2 regions of the Paenibacillus sp. FSL R5-192 genome follow, and region 2 is predicted to be linked to the other one. Evidence: a T-box and tRNA genes for the amino acid it is inferred to sense, from the RefSeq annotation. Region 2 holds a T-box; the other holds one or more tRNA genes.
What was found. The T-box of region 2 lies ahead of C161_RS25090 (valine--tRNA ligase). A T-box ahead of a tRNA ligase gene usually reads a tRNA of that ligase, here a tRNA-Val.

Region 1 (8,086 bases), on a different contig from region 2:
CCTCTTCGATGGAAGCATTCGGGAGAATATTGCCTACGGCAAGCTGGATGCATCCGAAGAAGAAATCTGGATGGCCGCCAGACGTGCACAGATGGAACCTTTGATTCAGTCCATGCCGGAAGGGCTGGATACGTTAATTGGTGAACGCGGCGTGAAGCTGTCCGGTGGACAGAAACAGCGTTTGTCTATTGCCCGTATGTTCCTGAAAAACCCACCAATTCTGATCCTGGACGAAGCCACATCCGCGCTGGATACAGAAACGGAAGCAGCCATTCAGCAATCCCTTGCTGAGCTGTCCGAGGGCCGGACCACACTGGTTATTGCTCACCGATTGGCTACGATCAAAAATGCAGACCGCATTGTTGTCGTTGCTGAACAAGGCATTACGGAGCAGGGGCGTCATGAAGAATTACTCGCAGCAGGTGGGGTGTACAGCCGCCTTCACTATGCGCAGTTTGGCGCGTAACCTATTCGATGTGGATGTAACAATGTAAATACGAGAAGTAACGCCATCGTTCTTGACTTGGAAGGGGTCAGGACGGCGGCGTTTTTTTCTTTTTCATAATCAATTGTGGGTCAGGGGTACTGTGCTCATATCTGCCTGTGATCATGGATATGGAAACGGGTAATATAGTAAAGAGAACACTTAACGTGTAAGATATGTTCATCATCTTGCAAGATATAGGAGGTACACGATATGCAGTTGAACGATATGCTGAAAATTCTTATAACCTGTCTATTATTTATTCTGATTTGGTGGCTACTGACTCAAGGGATTCGCAAACTTTCCAGTACTCGTGCAGGGTCCGGTTTCCGACTAGGGGGTGGATGGTCCATTGGACTTTTCGTTGTTGGCGCCGTGCCACTCGGTTTTTCGCTATACACAGAGATCTTTGATAAGCGCCTGGATGCCAACATCGGGTTGGGGCTTGCCATGTTTTTTGTATGGGCTTATTGTGTGATCTTGTTGTGTGCGGCGTTGGTGGTATGGGGAAGGTACGTGTACAAAAGGGATATGAAGAAGTGAATATTTGGGTTGATCGTGTTGAGCCCGTCAGAAAGTTAAGGGTGAGCTGACAGCTGTTGATCTCCATTGGCACATGGGCTTTACACTATTAGTTAATGACGTTCCTATGGATTTTCGAGGTCCTTCAATGCCTTCACTAGCCAAAAGAATTGCAAAAAGTGATTTGATTGATGCAGATATCATTGGTTCTGCAGCTATGGACTTGAAACGAAACCCAAGCCATTGGAGCGATAGAGGAACCTACACAGAAGTTCTACAAGAGTTAAAATTACTCTGGCATGTCTTAGTGAGATATGGAAAGCCAATGGAAGAGTGAAATAGTACTCTAACGACCTTGAGCGCCTAGCCGTTCAAGGTTGTTTTTTTATCATTCAAACGGATTACAGACTATACATTTATCTATGAATCTGCTGTCACAAAAACGAACGTATGTTTTACAAATGCATTGACTTTTTGTCCTGACAATAATATATTATTGTCAGGACAAAAAAAGAGGTGAAGCAAATGTCCGCCAAAAAGATGGGGCGGCCTAAATCTGACAAACCCAAAAGCAGAACGATTGAGATACGTGTTGACGAGGAAATTATGAACAAGCTCGATATTTCGGCTGAGAAGCTGAATACGAACCGATCAGACATCGTTCGCAAAGGGATAGAGAAGATTTACGACGAACTCCAAAAATGAAAAAAGGAAGCAGCGTAAGTCCCACGAAGAACACCGCTGCTTCCTATCCCGCAATCACTTAAATGAGCGACTGCATAAATATCCTACCATGTGCAGAACGTTCATTCAAGTGAGGTGCGAATTGATATACAGGAGGATGCACATGAATTCGATATTAGAAGCATTATATAATGGACGACTTCGACCGGATGAGATGATGATGCCGACACATCCTGAATACCAAGCGTTGGGGCGGCAGATTGCAGCTCTGACAGAGCAATGGAAGAATCGATTGAGCGAGGAAGAATTCCGTGAGCTTGAACAGTTATTTGACTTGTGTGGCAGATCTGAGGGCATGCATACGGAAGCAGCGTTTGCACAAGGTTTTCGTCTGGGTGCCAACATGTTAATTGAAGTCATGAGTCAGCGGGAGGAATCGGTGTTGGAGTTTAACTAAGTTTAACGATGTGAGCAGAGATCCGGTTTACTTTTACAGCTAAATTCTCAGAAAATGACGGCATACAAAATACTTATTTTGCATCATAAAATGGTATCAAAAATTGATTAGAACAAAGCCCTCAAATCCTCTCTGCATTCAGCAGCAGGGTTCGAGGGCTTCACTTAAACATAGAGTTAAAAAATCTATATATAGGGAAAGAAATTGTTAAACAAATTGTTTCTTAATCCGCAATATTCCCTGCCATCTTCAGACGACGTGCAATTTCCTTGAAGTCTTCTTGCGATATGCCCGGTGCAAATTCTTCCTCGGCCGCAGGAGCTTCTGGAATCGGGAATCCTTCAGGTATCCCTTGGATGACTTCAAGAGGTTGTCCATCTTCGGGGTGAGTTCCTTTCCAGATCTGTCCAATCGTATTGAAATCTTTATCACTATAGGTATACAGCTTGGTGTGTACCCCTTTTTCTTCATATTTGCGAGCCTCGTTGAAGGCTTTGTTGTTCAGTGAGGGAATAGGAACCAGCTTGGTCACATTTACGCCAGTTGCAATCTCGAGTGCTTTGGCATATGCGACAACATGCACGCCGCCACGTACCAGCAGGAAACCAACCACTTCCCGGGCTGCCGGGTGATCCGTCATCTCATATACTTTCATCTTATGGGTACGAGCGCCACATTCTAGGAAGAAGTTATGCAGCAGGTCCTCGACCAGGTTACCACTGTTGAAGACGTTTGCTCCCGTCCATGGATTACCCATAGAGTCAAAAGGCATTGCGCCTTGTGCACCTGCCAGGTAGTGATACGACAGACGAGCATCTTTCACGGAACCTAGCGGTGTATCGTCCGGTTCTTTGTACTCGGTTGAACCTCGGAGGCACTTGTTAATGCCATGAGACACGAGCTCAACATGACCCAATTCTTCGGCCGTAATGCTCATGACGAGGTCATAGAAGGGCTTCAGCTTTTCTTTGGATCGAAAATTAAACGATTGATAGAGGTAGTTGTTCAACGTTGACATTTCTCCGAATTTGCCGCCGAGTAATTCTTGTATAGCTGCCGCAGCATTCGGATCTGGCTTCTCGACATTGGGAATCTCAATCAGGATTTCATCCAAGCGTTTGAACATTCGGGTGTAACCTCCTCATATTGGTATTGCAGATCGTGTAGGGTTTCAGATCGTGGAGTCACTCTGTCATGGCCTATTACACGTCTATTGGGTTTTTTAAACAAAAAATCAACCAAATGGGACTTAATCATCGCATAACGCATGCCCCTACTCTTCTCCCATTTGTTATTTCCAATACGGTCAAATTTATGTATAATCAAACATTCAAACGAGTCTTCACGTACAAGAGAAGAGAGTCATGAATCCATAAAGGAGTAAGAGATGAACAAGCGTTGGATACAAATAGTTGGGATTGTGATGTTTCTAATGATTCAGATGTACATAAGCAGCGAGCCTGCCACAGCATATGTCGTTACGAATGAGGTTCAGGTGGATGAACAAACGAGGCAAAGGCTTGAAAAGAAATACGGGTTGGAACGTCCTGAGGAGCCGAAGACATAACAACACTTTTTCTCGGGTGACTGGGGGATAAGTTTCCGGACAGAGCCTCCTGATTCGTTTGACCGACTTGTTCATGTGGTTCCTTTTTCCCTACGGCCACTGGCCTGGATCTTTCGTTTATTCGTGTAAAATGAAACCCGGACGGGCAATATAACAGAAACATATTGTCCCAAGGAGTGAGTGAAATGAGAATGCTCATCGTTACCGTCATGTCGGTAGTCCTGAGTTTAGCCGGAATTACATCAGGCACAGGCGCCGCCATCCCTGATTATGCGAAGTGGGGAATTATTGCGGTCAAAGAAACACAGACCAAGTATAATGTGGATATTTTGGACTATAAGCATATCGGTCGCACCTCTCTAACAGCGGATCAATCACGGGAACAGTTCAAGCTGTGGGTTCGTGCGAAAGACGGCAAGCAATTCGCAGTCTATGTAAATGTTGATTTTAATCCATCTACACAGCAGTTGAAGAAAGTACAATTTTCCGAATCGGATCGACACTGATCCGTTATGAACCAGACTGCCTTAATCATTAAGGTGAAAGTCTGGTTTTTTTTATTTTACAAAATCCTTTTTTTACTATTGAATAAAGAACTTATGTTCGCATATAATATGAAATACAAACAAACGTTCTTATCGGAGGGATGATTATGCTAGGGAAATATATTGGCCAGATGGTGGAGCTTGTCTACATGGATCGTGCAGGGCAGATTACGCAGCGACAGATTCGAATTAACAGTGTACGTGGTGGGATGATTAGAGCATCAGCGGGAAAAGAAGGCTCACCCCGAACATTTCTGGAGCAAGGTATTCTGGCATGGCGTCCTGTTACCGATCTGAATGGGGAGGTAAAGTATGCTGAACGACTTTGAACGCAAGATTTTGCGTATTATGGTGAACTATGCAGGACAACGGCGCAGGCTGCCGCGTATGGATGAACTGGAGAACAAGACGGGACGAAGCAGAGCATACATTCATGAGTCACTGCAGGAGCTGGAACGAACCGGGCACATCGCGTGGGAGAATCGGTCTACTCTCGAAGGGATACAGATTTTGCAGGCATGGGAACAGGTACAACAGCCGATTCGCAAAAGCCAACCTTCCGGTGATTCCGTAAAATATTTTACGGACTACTAATCATAATAAGAAAACGCCAACCCGGGTAACCGGATCGGCGCTTATTGTGTCACATGTACGACATGTGCATCTATTTTAGAAATGGGGGAGTTGGTCCAGGTTGTTGGTTGGGTCACCGTCGGCATCGCCGCGAATGTACATTTCGCCATCCTTGCCTTTAAATACATTCACACCGGCAATAGCGCCAGCTTTTACTTCTGCAAGTGCCTGCTGATAATCCAGTACGCGTCCTGCTGAAGTCTGAAAAGCTGTCAGGTCACCGTCACCATTTTTCTGTACTGCTGTGAAACTCTCGCGTGTCGTTTGATCCATGATGTCACACTCTCCTTATATGACGAGATAGGAATCTGCTTACCTGATTAGCCTATCCGAAATCATCGGAAGTATGCACCATATGCTGATGAGACCTTCCAACGACGAGGTTTTACAAGCTCTTTCTCATACGAACATGCAGAATATCTGCATCATAAAAAGGTTCTTCCGAAATCACTTCATAACCCAGTTTTTCATAGAATTTCTGTGCCTGACATTGCGCATCCAGTACAGAATAGGATAAGCCGAGTTCACGTGCCAGCTCCTCCATCGCGAGCAGAAGCACACGTCCATAACCAAATGAACGATGAGATTCAAGCACTGCGATCCGCTGCATTTTGGCCGTATCCTTGCTGTAATAGATCAGACGTCCTGTGGCTACAGCTTGGCCATCCGTACTTAACAATACATGATGCACATCCGGACTGATGACATCATATTGATCAATCTCAATCTCGGCAGGCACCTGTTGCTCGATCACAAAAACGTGATGGCGAATTCCCAGGGCTTGCTCCAGTTGTTCTTCTGTCGATACATAACTAATCTCAGCTGCCAATTCCATTCCTTCTTTCTGCTCTTGCGCGACATATCAGACTGAATTATACAAAAAAATGTTTTTCCTGTATAGTGAAGTCTGACACATATTGGGAGAGGAGGGGGTAGTGATGGGCATGACAGGCATCATGGTAATTACATTGCTAATGTCGGCGGGAATGATTACTCTGTTGTATTACGTTACGAAGAAAGCATACTCACGCAAGTGGGATGAAGATGAGTAATTCACCTGTTAACCTTCATGGCAAGACTTCACTGCTTCCTCGCGGAGAATACACATCTTGAATTACAGATTTGGAGTATACGTCCAGCCAAACGGGCAGAGATTCACCATTTTCATTGGGCTGTTGTAATTGTTGGAATTGAACTGTATGTTCATCCCTCTCTAAGCCGCAACCAGTAACGGTTGTAATGAGAATCATAAGCCCAGCAAAGAGAAAGAAGCATTTGGCGAATGTATGTTTATTGGATTTTGACCGTTTTGTTATGTTTCTCATAGAGAATTCACCTCGCTATAGAAATGGTAATCTTTCCTTTATTGTGCACCATTTCGGGTGAATTATAACCAAATAAATCATTGACAATGAACACGGTTACTTGATATGATACTGTTACTTGATTGGGAAACAATTATATATCATGATCTGTTAGCTCAGTTAAATTTAGTAGTACGACCGTGATTGATACATCATAATTATTACAGGGCGATAGCTCAGCGGGAGAGCATTATCTTGACAGGGTAAGGGTCGTGGGTTCGATCCCCACTCGTCCTATATGAAAAATTAAAACAACTTCTTTTGAGAATTATATCTCAAGAGGAGTTGTTTTTTTTATATAATAATATGGCTACCTCCAATAATATGTGTAGGTGGTTTTTGTTGATAATAAATTTAATGGCACAGTTTCTCTTCCTCTTTTTAAACAAAACTTAAATAAAACATAAATTCAGCGTAAGGTTCGTCTTCTATACTTGGTCATGAGGTCAACATAGAACAGGAGAAGGAGAGAACTAATGAATTATTCAAGTCCATTTACATCAAAGTTAGCCAGAGTAGGGATCGCGGGTACACTGGCTTTAATACTGGCAACAAGCCCACTTGCCAACATGGGGGTTGTTGCCGCGGAAGCAGGCCCAGCATCTGTATCTACGAAGATATATAACACACAGAAAGACTCTTTAGAGCAGACCCCGATTCAATACCAGATTCAGGCTCGATTAAATGAGAAGGACATGACGATCCAGGGGAGCGAGAAGGTAACGTATCACAACACAAGCAAGGATACCCTCCAGCAGCTGGTCCTTCATACATATGCTGACGCAAACCTCTCCAAGTCTACACAGGCGAGCATGTACCAACAGCATAATGAAAAGATTAGTGAAGATCATCCGGAGAAGACAGCGGCGGACTTTCTGGGTGGCATCGATATTCAGGCTGTAAGCGCAGATAGCCAATCGTTGGATTTCCATAAGGAAAACCAGGCGTTGACCGTACAGTTGAAGAAGCCCGTACAACCAGGTGAATCGGTATCATTCCAACTGGAGTTTCAGTTGAATATACCCTATGGCTCACAGCGAGTTTCCTACTACAAGGACATGATCAATGGTGCACACTGGTTCCCGGTGATGTCTGTATACGACGAGGTTAAGCATCAATGGAACAAGGCACCGTATAGTCGAACATTTGAGAGCGATTATTACACCTCATCGGACTTTGAAGTTCAATTCAATGTTCCCGATGAGTATCAGGTAGCTATGCCGGGTACGATCACTACTCAAAACAGTACAGAACATGGTCGTAAAGTTGTTTCTGCTGTGGCCGAGAATACAAGGGAGTTTGTTTTCTTTGCAAGTCCTAATCTTCAAGTGGAACGCGCTACTCGTAACGGTCTGACGGTGGAATACTATTATTACAACGATGATCCATACAAGAAAAAGATAGTTGACCGGTACATTAATCAGGCATTCAAGGTCATCGATTTCTATAGTGAGAAATATGGCAAGTATCCCTATCCAGAGTTCCGAATTGTCGAGACGTATGTACAAGGCGTTGCCGTGGAGTATGCGAGGCTCATTCAGATGGGACAGATTCAAAATGGTGCGGTTCCAGAAGAAGACACAACATTTGTTCATGAAATAGCGCATCAGTGGTTCCATGCATTGATCGGTAATAATTCGGAGACAGAATCCTTCCTGGATGAAGGCTTTGCTGATTTCTCCATGGTGTATTTTGCCGAGAAACAGGGAGACAAGCTAAATGGATTCAGATCCATACAGTTTGATACTGCGCCCGTAGATATGGCGATTGCGTCAACAAACGATGAAGCTGGGGATTTGGCAAGTTTGGTATATTATCAGAAGGGGCGAC
Region 2 (8,086 bases):
TAAGCAGGTTCATCTCGGCAACAGCCTCTGGGTTCTCAAGAGCAGGATCATATACCGGCCAAGATGCCAACGTAATGGTCTCACCTTCATGCGGCAGATGCTGCCAGATCTCTTCGGAGATGTATGGCATAAACGGATGAATCAGGCGCATGGTCTGATCCAGCACATAAGCAAGCACGGATTGTGTTTTCTTCTTGGCAACCGGATCTTCCCCATAGAAGGACAGCTTAGCAAACTCAATGTACCAGTCACACAGGTCATCCCAGATAAAGTTATACAACACACGACCCGTTTCCCCAAATTCATACGCTTCGATTAGACGCGTAATATCGCGGGAAGTTTCGTTCAGACGGTGCAAAATCCAATAATCCGCTGTACCAAGCTCTCCGCTGATGTCACGTTCCTCATAGGTGAATCCTTCCAGATTCATCAATGCAAAGCGCGAAGCATTCCAGATCTTGTTGGCGAAATTACGAGCCTGCTCCACCCGTTCCCAACGGAAACGGAGATCCTGACCTGGCGTGCTGCTGGTTGAGATCATGTAACGCATTGCATCTGCGCCGTATTTCTCAATCACATCCAGCGGATCTACACCGTTGCCCAGTGATTTGGACATTTTGCGTCCATCTGCATCACGAACAAGACCATGCATCAGCACATCCTTGAACGGAATCTCATCGGTGAATTCCAGTGCAGTGAAAATCATACGTGCAACCCAGAAATATATGATGTCATACCCTGTCACAAGTACACTTGTCGGATAATAACGTTTCAGGTCTTCCGTATCTTCCGGCCAGCCTAGTGTGGAGAATGGCCATAAGCCGGAGCTAAACCAAGTATCGAGTACGTCTTCGTCCTGTCTGAGCTTGCGTCCAGCATACTCTGGCAGCGTTGTTGGATCTTCAGCAGATACGATGATTTCACCTGTTTCTTCATCATACCAAGCAGGTATACGATGTCCCCACCACAGTTGACGGGAAATACACCAGTCACGAACGTTTTCGATCCAGTTCAGATAGGTTTTCTCAAAACGATCTGGAACAAAATTAACCCCTTCGCCGCTCTGTTGTTTTTTAATCGCTCTCTCTGCAAGTGGCTTCATCTCAACGAACCACTGTGTAGACAGATACGGCTCAACAACAGCTCCAGTACGTTCACTGTGTCCAACCTGATGCGTGTGATCCTCAATGTTGATCAATACGCCCTGCTCTTTCAAGTCAGCAACAATCTGCTTGCGGCAGTCACTGCGGTCCAGTCCCTGATACTTGCCTGCCTCAGCATTCATTGTGCCGCTCTCATCCATTACCGTAATCTGAGGGAGATCATGACGAAGACCTACTTCAAAGTCATTTGGATCATGCGCAGGCGTGATTTTAACTGCACCACTTCCAAACTCTTTATCCACATAATCATCAGCGATAATTGGAATTTCGCGTCCAATGATAGGCAGTACAAGTACTTTACCAATCATATCTGCATAACGCTCATCCTTCGGATGAACAGCAACCGCGGTATCACCCAGCATCGTTTCAGGACGCGTTGTTGCCACTGTAACGTAGCCACTTCCGTCTTTGAGCGGGTACCGCAGATGGTACAGGTGACCCTGAACCTCTTTATATTCAACCTCAATGTCGGACAGAGCTGTCCGGTTCACCGGGTCCCAGTTAATGATGCGTTTGCCTCGGTAAATAAGGCCTTTTTCATACAGTTGAACAAATACTTTACGAACCGCTTGGGACAGACCTTCATCCAGCGTAAAACGTTCACGTGAGTAATCAAGCGACAATCCCATTTTGCCCCATTGCTGACGAATGGTAGTGGCATATTGATCTTTCCAATCCCATACTTTCTCCAGAAACTTCTCACGTCCCAGATCATAACGAGTCAGACCTTCTTCACGCAGCTTCTGCTCCACTTTGGTTTGAGTAGCAATACCTGCATGGTCGGAACCCGGAAGCCACAGTGCGTCATAACCTTGCATCCGTTTGGTGCGGATCAGAATATCCTGCAGTGTAAAATCGAGCGCATGCCCAATGTGCAGCATCCCGGTTACATTCGGGGGCGGAATTACAATCGTATACGGCTCTGCATCTTTACGTTGACCGGCTTTGAAATATCCACGCTCCATCCAGGTGGAGTACCATTTATCCTCTGCCGCCTTAGGATCGTAAGTGGTCGGCATTTCTGTTGCAGCAGATTTTTTTTCCTCAGACATGTGTCATTCCTCCGTTACTTCATCATCTTCGCCAAAAAAAACAAAAAAAACCTTTCATCCATCAAAGGACGAAAGGTTAGCTTTCGCGGTACCACCTTTGTTTCACGCCTACAGTAAGATAGACTTCACCCTTTGTACATGACGTGACACTTCAAGCAGATAACGGCTGCTACCGGCCCATCCTACCTCAGAAATAAATGACAATAGAGCTCATTCATCCCTTGTATTCAAACAGGCAACTCCCGGGCGACTTCGATCAGTTGGTTCCTGCGGAATCTCACAGCGTTGCAATTCCACTCTCTGAAAGGTCATACTGTCTACTACTCCCGTTCCACGTTGTTCTTCAAAAAACCTACACACATCATACCTTGCTCGTGCGCGATAGTCAACCTGACAACAGCGGATAAAGAGCGCTGGAATGCAGGTTTAGGACGAATCATGCAAAAACCCGCAATCCTCAAGGGGATCACGGGTCGTAACGAAGGCTTTAACTACGGATTAAGGGATGTACAATATCTGGCCTTCTTCCACAACCTGCTCAGATAATCGGTTATACAACTGAAGTTCCCTCGTGCTCAATTGATATCGATCTGCAATGGCATCCAGTGTATCTTCTCGCTGAACGATGCACAGTTTCACCTTGCGGAATGGGGTCTGGTCCACGATCGTTCCCAGGAACAGGTTCTTCCATTCCACATCATCAGCTGGATACGTTTCTTCCTGTACCACACCCGCAGGAACCTCATCGCCTCGCTCCACTTCAGCATCGCGTGCCGCTCTACCGGAAGATAACAAGGAAGAGATACCTACGCCCTCTTCTTGCCGTGGTGCGGATTCTTTTTTGCTGCCAAAAGCAACCTTCAGCTCCGGCTTGTCTTCCGTCTCAGCCACAGGTTCAGGAACAAATGCTTCGTTCTGTACAAACTCGTCTACCCCAGTCGCTTCAAAAGACGGCCGATCTTCCTCAGCGTTGCCTGGTTCGGACGAAGCAAATACACCTTGCCAGTTCTCCGCCTGTGATTCAACCGGGACATCGGCAACTGCCTGATTCTCCTGCTGAGGTACAGATCTCGCTGATTCGAAGTGCCATACCTCTGGTGCGTCCGGTACATCCGGTGCTGCCAACTCATTAGATGATTGAGCAGTAGGCTCTGTGACTGCTTGATCTGCACTTCTCGAGTTGGCAGGCAATGCATCCACGGAAGGCTCGGACCAACCCGAAGACTCATCTTCCAGAGGCAGCAGTGGTTCCGACTCAGGGTAAGAAGCTAACCGATCTGCGGTCTCAGCCATAAATGACGAGATCGGAGAAGGTTCGCTGTATTGCTCATGAGATGCCAATTCATCCCCATTCGCTGTCAGAGATACGGGATCTTCGTTTGCATCAGGTTGTCTGTTTTCGTTAGCGTACTCCGCGCTTTGCTCCTCAGATTGAATTGGCTCGGCCGATGACGAATCCGCATATTCTTGCTGCCATTCTTCGCTATTCCTTAATGTCTCTTCTCTTGTAGACAGGTCAGCGAATTCCGGAGCACCATAGGCAAGTTCTGCTGCATTCGCAAGTCTCTCTTCCTCACTCCGCTGGAGCAGGTACTCTTGTGCAAATGTGTTGGGATCGCTGCCTGCCTGTGCTGCTTCATCGGAACGGTTGGATTGCTGAGCATCAGGTGAATGAACAACTGTAAACTCATCTGCTGACCATACTTGTGGCTCTTCAACAGGAAAACCTTCGATACCTCGCAGCGACAATACACCTGTAATGTTCAGACTGCGATTGGATAACAGATCCACGTCAAAATTTTCGATCTCGATGGAAATATCCTCAATCGATCTGACCCGGTTCAGCGGCACTGTGATCTCCACGGGAATGAAATGTTTGAGCTCCTCTGAAGCCTCATTTTCTCCTCTGTACGCACCTGTAAGTAAAAGATGCCCTCTTAATGTGGCATGATCATCCTGCCCTATGACTTGAATGCGTGGGTATAGTTCAATCTCCTCCAATTCCTCAATCGCAGGAACTCCCTCAGACAAATGAACGCGCTCATAAATATCGAACCGCAAACCATAAGGTTGATTCAACAAAGGTGGCGTCCTCCTTTCGGCATATGTTCACCATGATCCTTCTCATGGGACTGATCCATGGTCCAAATCCTTCGTTACCCCATCTATATGCCTTGAATGAGGGGAGCATGCCACCTTTTGAAAAACCTTGCTATATATGTTCAACTCATGGTTATTTACACTGTCACTCCCATGACAGAACAACCTTCTGATCGCTGTTATCCCAGATTTTTTTCATTCCTTTTTACAAAGGGAAAATCCGGGGATAGCTTATGCTTCCGAAGCAGCTTTCTTTCAGAAAGCTTTTAGGCGAACGCTTTGCTTCTTCTGGTTGTTTCTGTCCTCTCTGTTTTCGTGTAACTATTAAAGTTCGCTCTATATCATTTATGAATACATCTTTTCACGCTTTGCCAATTGTGTGAAGTCGGATGGCCAAGGGTCGTTCACTTCAATCATCGCTCCGGTTAACGGATGACTAAACTTAAGCATCTCTCCGTGAAGTGCTTGTCGTCCAATGGCATCCGCTCTACCTCCATACAACGCATCACCAATAAGCGGATGTCCCGCGTAACTCAGGTGTACACGAATTTGGTGTGTGCGTCCTGTATCCAGCTTTAATCGTACAAGGGTTGCTCGTTCCCACACTTCGACGATCTCCACATGAGTAACAGCTTCCTGTCCACCTTCGGAGACACGTCTGCGCTGTTTGTGATGTCTATCCTTGCCAATCGGAGCATCAATTTTGTGGAGTTCAAGGGGGATATGTCCACCTGCAATGGCTACATAATGGCGGCCAATCTCTTTGCGACGCATCGCTTCATCCAGTTTGGCGAGGGCAAAAGCATTTTTGGCATACAGGACAGGTCCGGTTGTATCCTCATCCAGTCGATGAACATGGCGAACGCTCGCCTGGATTCCGTTCATTTCGTAATAAGAGGCAACCACATGATCCAGCGTGATGGCCTGATCGGCACGACTTCCATCTGGATGCAGTTTCATGCCTGCCGGTTTGTGCATAACCAGACAGAAATCGTCCTCATACAATACATCCACATCAGCCCAGCGTGGCTCAACATCGATTGGCTGGGACGCAAAAAGGGCCAGCCGAAGCCGGTCCCCTGCAAGTTGTATTCCTCGGTTTGCTTTCAGCTGACGGAGCAGTTTCTCCGGAAACTGAAGTTCAGACAATAGCCATTGCTCTGCAGCCATCGGTTTGTCCGAACTGCCTGTTACGGCTTTCCCTGGCATCAGCTCAAGCCATTCCCCGCGGCGTTTCCAACTTTTGATGGTCATAGCGATTGAAGAGCTTTACGATTCGCCTCAATCGTATCGTCAATATCCTGCTCTGTGTGCACACCAGAGACAAACATGCCTTCATATTGCGAAGGTGCAACACTTACACCTTGATCAATCATGGCCGCAAAATAACGACGGAATTGATCCAGATTGCTTTCTTTGGCAATATCATAATTGGTTACTGGAACGGCACTGAAGAATGGACAAACCATGGAACCCACACGGTTAATGGTTATCGCAATACCCGTCTCAGCTGCATTTTTCTCGAATCCGGCTTGCAAACGTGCAGACAATGTCTCCAGACGGTCATAGACCTCTGGTGTTAACAATTTGAGCGTGGTATATCCTGCTGCCATAGCCAACGGGTTCCCACTAAGTGTACCTGCCTGATAGATCGGTCCTGTTGGAGCAATCTGTTCCATCAGATCCCGACGACCACCATAAGCACCAACCGGGAGTCCGCCACCGATAACTTTACCCAGACAAGTCAGGTCAGGTGTAACCCCATATCGTCCCTGAGCACAGTTCAACCCTACGCGGAAACCGGTCATGACTTCGTCAAAAATAAGCAGGCTGCCATATTGGGTCGTCAAACTGCGCAGGCCTTCAAGGAAACCGGAAGCCGGAGGAACAACCCCCATGTTACCTGCCACAGGTTCCACAATAACAGCGGCCAGTTCTTCACCATAACGTTCAAAAGCAAGCGTAACGGACTCCAGATCGTTATAAGGTACCGTAATGGTATTCACAGCTACACCTTCAGGTACACCTGGACTATCCGGTAGACCCAGTGTTGCAACACCTGAACCCGCCTTGATCAGCAAGCTGTCCGCATGTCCATGATATGATCCTTCAAACTTCAGAATTTTACTGCGTCCGGTTACCCCACGTGCCAGTCGAATGGCACTCATGGTTGCTTCCGTGCCGGAATTAACCATCCGCACGATATCGATAGAAGGTACACGCTCACAGACCAGTTTTGCCATCTCGGTCTCCAGCAAGGTAGGCGCACCAAAGCTTGTTCCTTTGAGGGCTGTCTCACGCAAAGCTTCTACAACGTCAGGGTGTGCATGTCCCATAATGAGTGGGCCCCACGATCCTACATAGTCAATAAAAACATTGCCATCAATATCGTAGATTTTGGACCCTTCACCGCGTTCTGCATAGATCGGAGTAAGTCCCACCGATTTGAATGCGCGTACAGGGCTGTTCACACCCCCAGGTATGTACTGCTTAGCTTCCTCAAACGCGCTGCGTGAGCGCTCATCATTGCGACGATTACCTTGTTGTGCAGTCATGAATATCCTCCTTAATGTAATGTATTTTATTTCTCAGCCAACCAGCGTGAAGCGTCTTTTCCGTAGTAGGTAATGATCATATCTGCACCTGCGCGTTTCATGCTGAGCAGGATTTCCATGGCAACTTTTTTCTCATCGATCCAGCCTTGAATCGCCGCCGCCTTCACCATGGCATACTCGCCACTTACATTATAGGCAACAAGCGGAAGATCAAATTGATCCTTAATCGTACGCATGACATCAAGATAGGACAGCGAAGGTTTAACCATTAGCATATCCGCTCCTTCGAGCACATCCGTCTCTGCTTCACGCAAGGCTTCACGCGCGTTCGCCGGGTCCATCTGATATGACTTGCGGTCTCCGAATTGTGGTGTGGAATCCGCAGCTTCACGGAATGGACCATAGAATGCGGATGCATATTTAACAGAGTAAGACATAATCGGAATGTGACTGAATCCATTCTCATCCAGCCCCGCGCGGATCGCTTGTACAAATCCATCCATCATGTTGGATGGTGCAATAATGTCCGCTCCTGCTTTGGCTTGAGACACTGCCGTTTGCACGAGCAGATCAAGTGATTCGTCATTTAACACATCTCCGCAGATGTGACCGTCAATCTCCACGGTGTGTACCATACCGCAGTGACCGTGATCCGTGAATTCACACAGACAAGTATCCGCAACAACCAGCAGTTCTGGATACCAGGATTTGATCAATCTCGTCGCTTCCTGCACAATGCCATCTTCAGCGAAGCCAGATGAACCCACACTGTCCTTCGTCTCGGGAATACCAAACAATAACACGGCTGGAATTCCCAGCTCGGCAATTTCCGTTACTTCCTCCTGAAGACGATCCAGCGAGAAGCGGAATACGCCAGGCATGGATTTGATTTCAGATTTCACATTTTCTCCATACGTCACATAGATCGGTTGAATAAAGTCGTCCACGGTTAGATGGGTCTCTCTGACCATATTGCGAATACCTGTGGATTGGCGTAAACGGCGATGCCGTACAATTGGAAAACTCATACAAGTAAAACCTCCCTGAAAGTTAAATAGAGCAAAAAGGGAAGCGCGCTGGTATCCTATAGAATTCAGCACGCTTCATATGTTGACATGATTACATGTGTATTAATTTCGAAGAGCGCCTTCTTTGGTGCCTGTCCGTTTCCAGTCGCATAGCACTGTGATCAAGCTATCCATCGTTGCTTCCTCTG

Region 1: it encodes a tRNA-Val, which carries the amino acid that the T-box ahead of C161_RS25090 (valine--tRNA ligase) is inferred to sense. The anticodon was not compared.

The regions. Positions count from the first base shown of each region.
Region 1 is NZ_ASPR01000079.1:145,400-153,485, forward strand. Features, by position in the region: gene C161_RS30215 (ABC transporter ATP-binding protein) at 1-466, shown strand, start outside; gene C161_RS30220 (hypothetical protein) at 698-1,027, shown strand; partial or broken gene C161_RS30225 (DUF3626 domain-containing protein) at 1,080-1,343, shown strand; gene C161_RS30230 (ribbon-helix-helix domain-containing protein) at 1,532-1,711, shown strand; gene C161_RS30235 (DUF6809 family protein) at 1,854-2,147, shown strand; gene C161_RS30240 (manganese catalase family protein) at 2,371-3,273, opposite strand; gene C161_RS30245 (hypothetical protein) at 3,535-3,714, shown strand; gene C161_RS30250 (DUF3889 domain-containing protein) at 3,900-4,220, shown strand; gene C161_RS30255 (hypothetical protein) at 4,367-4,588, shown strand; gene C161_RS30260 (hypothetical protein) at 4,572-4,853, shown strand; gene C161_RS30265 (DUF3892 domain-containing protein) at 4,929-5,165, opposite strand; gene C161_RS30270 (GNAT family N-acetyltransferase) at 5,278-5,721, opposite strand; gene C161_RS33255 (hypothetical protein) at 5,962-6,123, shown strand; tRNA gene C161_RS30280 (tRNA-Val) at 6,422-6,493, shown strand; gene C161_RS30285 (M1 family metallopeptidase) at 6,733-8,086, shown strand, end outside.
Region 2 is NZ_ASPR01000048.1:315,452-323,537, reverse strand. Features, by position in the region: gene C161_RS25090 (valine--tRNA ligase) at 1-2,215, opposite strand, end outside; T-box leader at 2,277-2,558, opposite strand; gene C161_RS25085 (LysM peptidoglycan-binding domain-containing protein) at 2,714-4,297, opposite strand; gene C161_RS25080 (RluA family pseudouridine synthase) at 4,661-5,569, opposite strand; gene hemL (glutamate-1-semialdehyde 2,1-aminomutase) at 5,566-6,870, opposite strand; gene hemB (porphobilinogen synthase) at 6,897-7,898, opposite strand; gene cobA (uroporphyrinogen-III C-methyltransferase) at 8,001-8,086, opposite strand, start outside.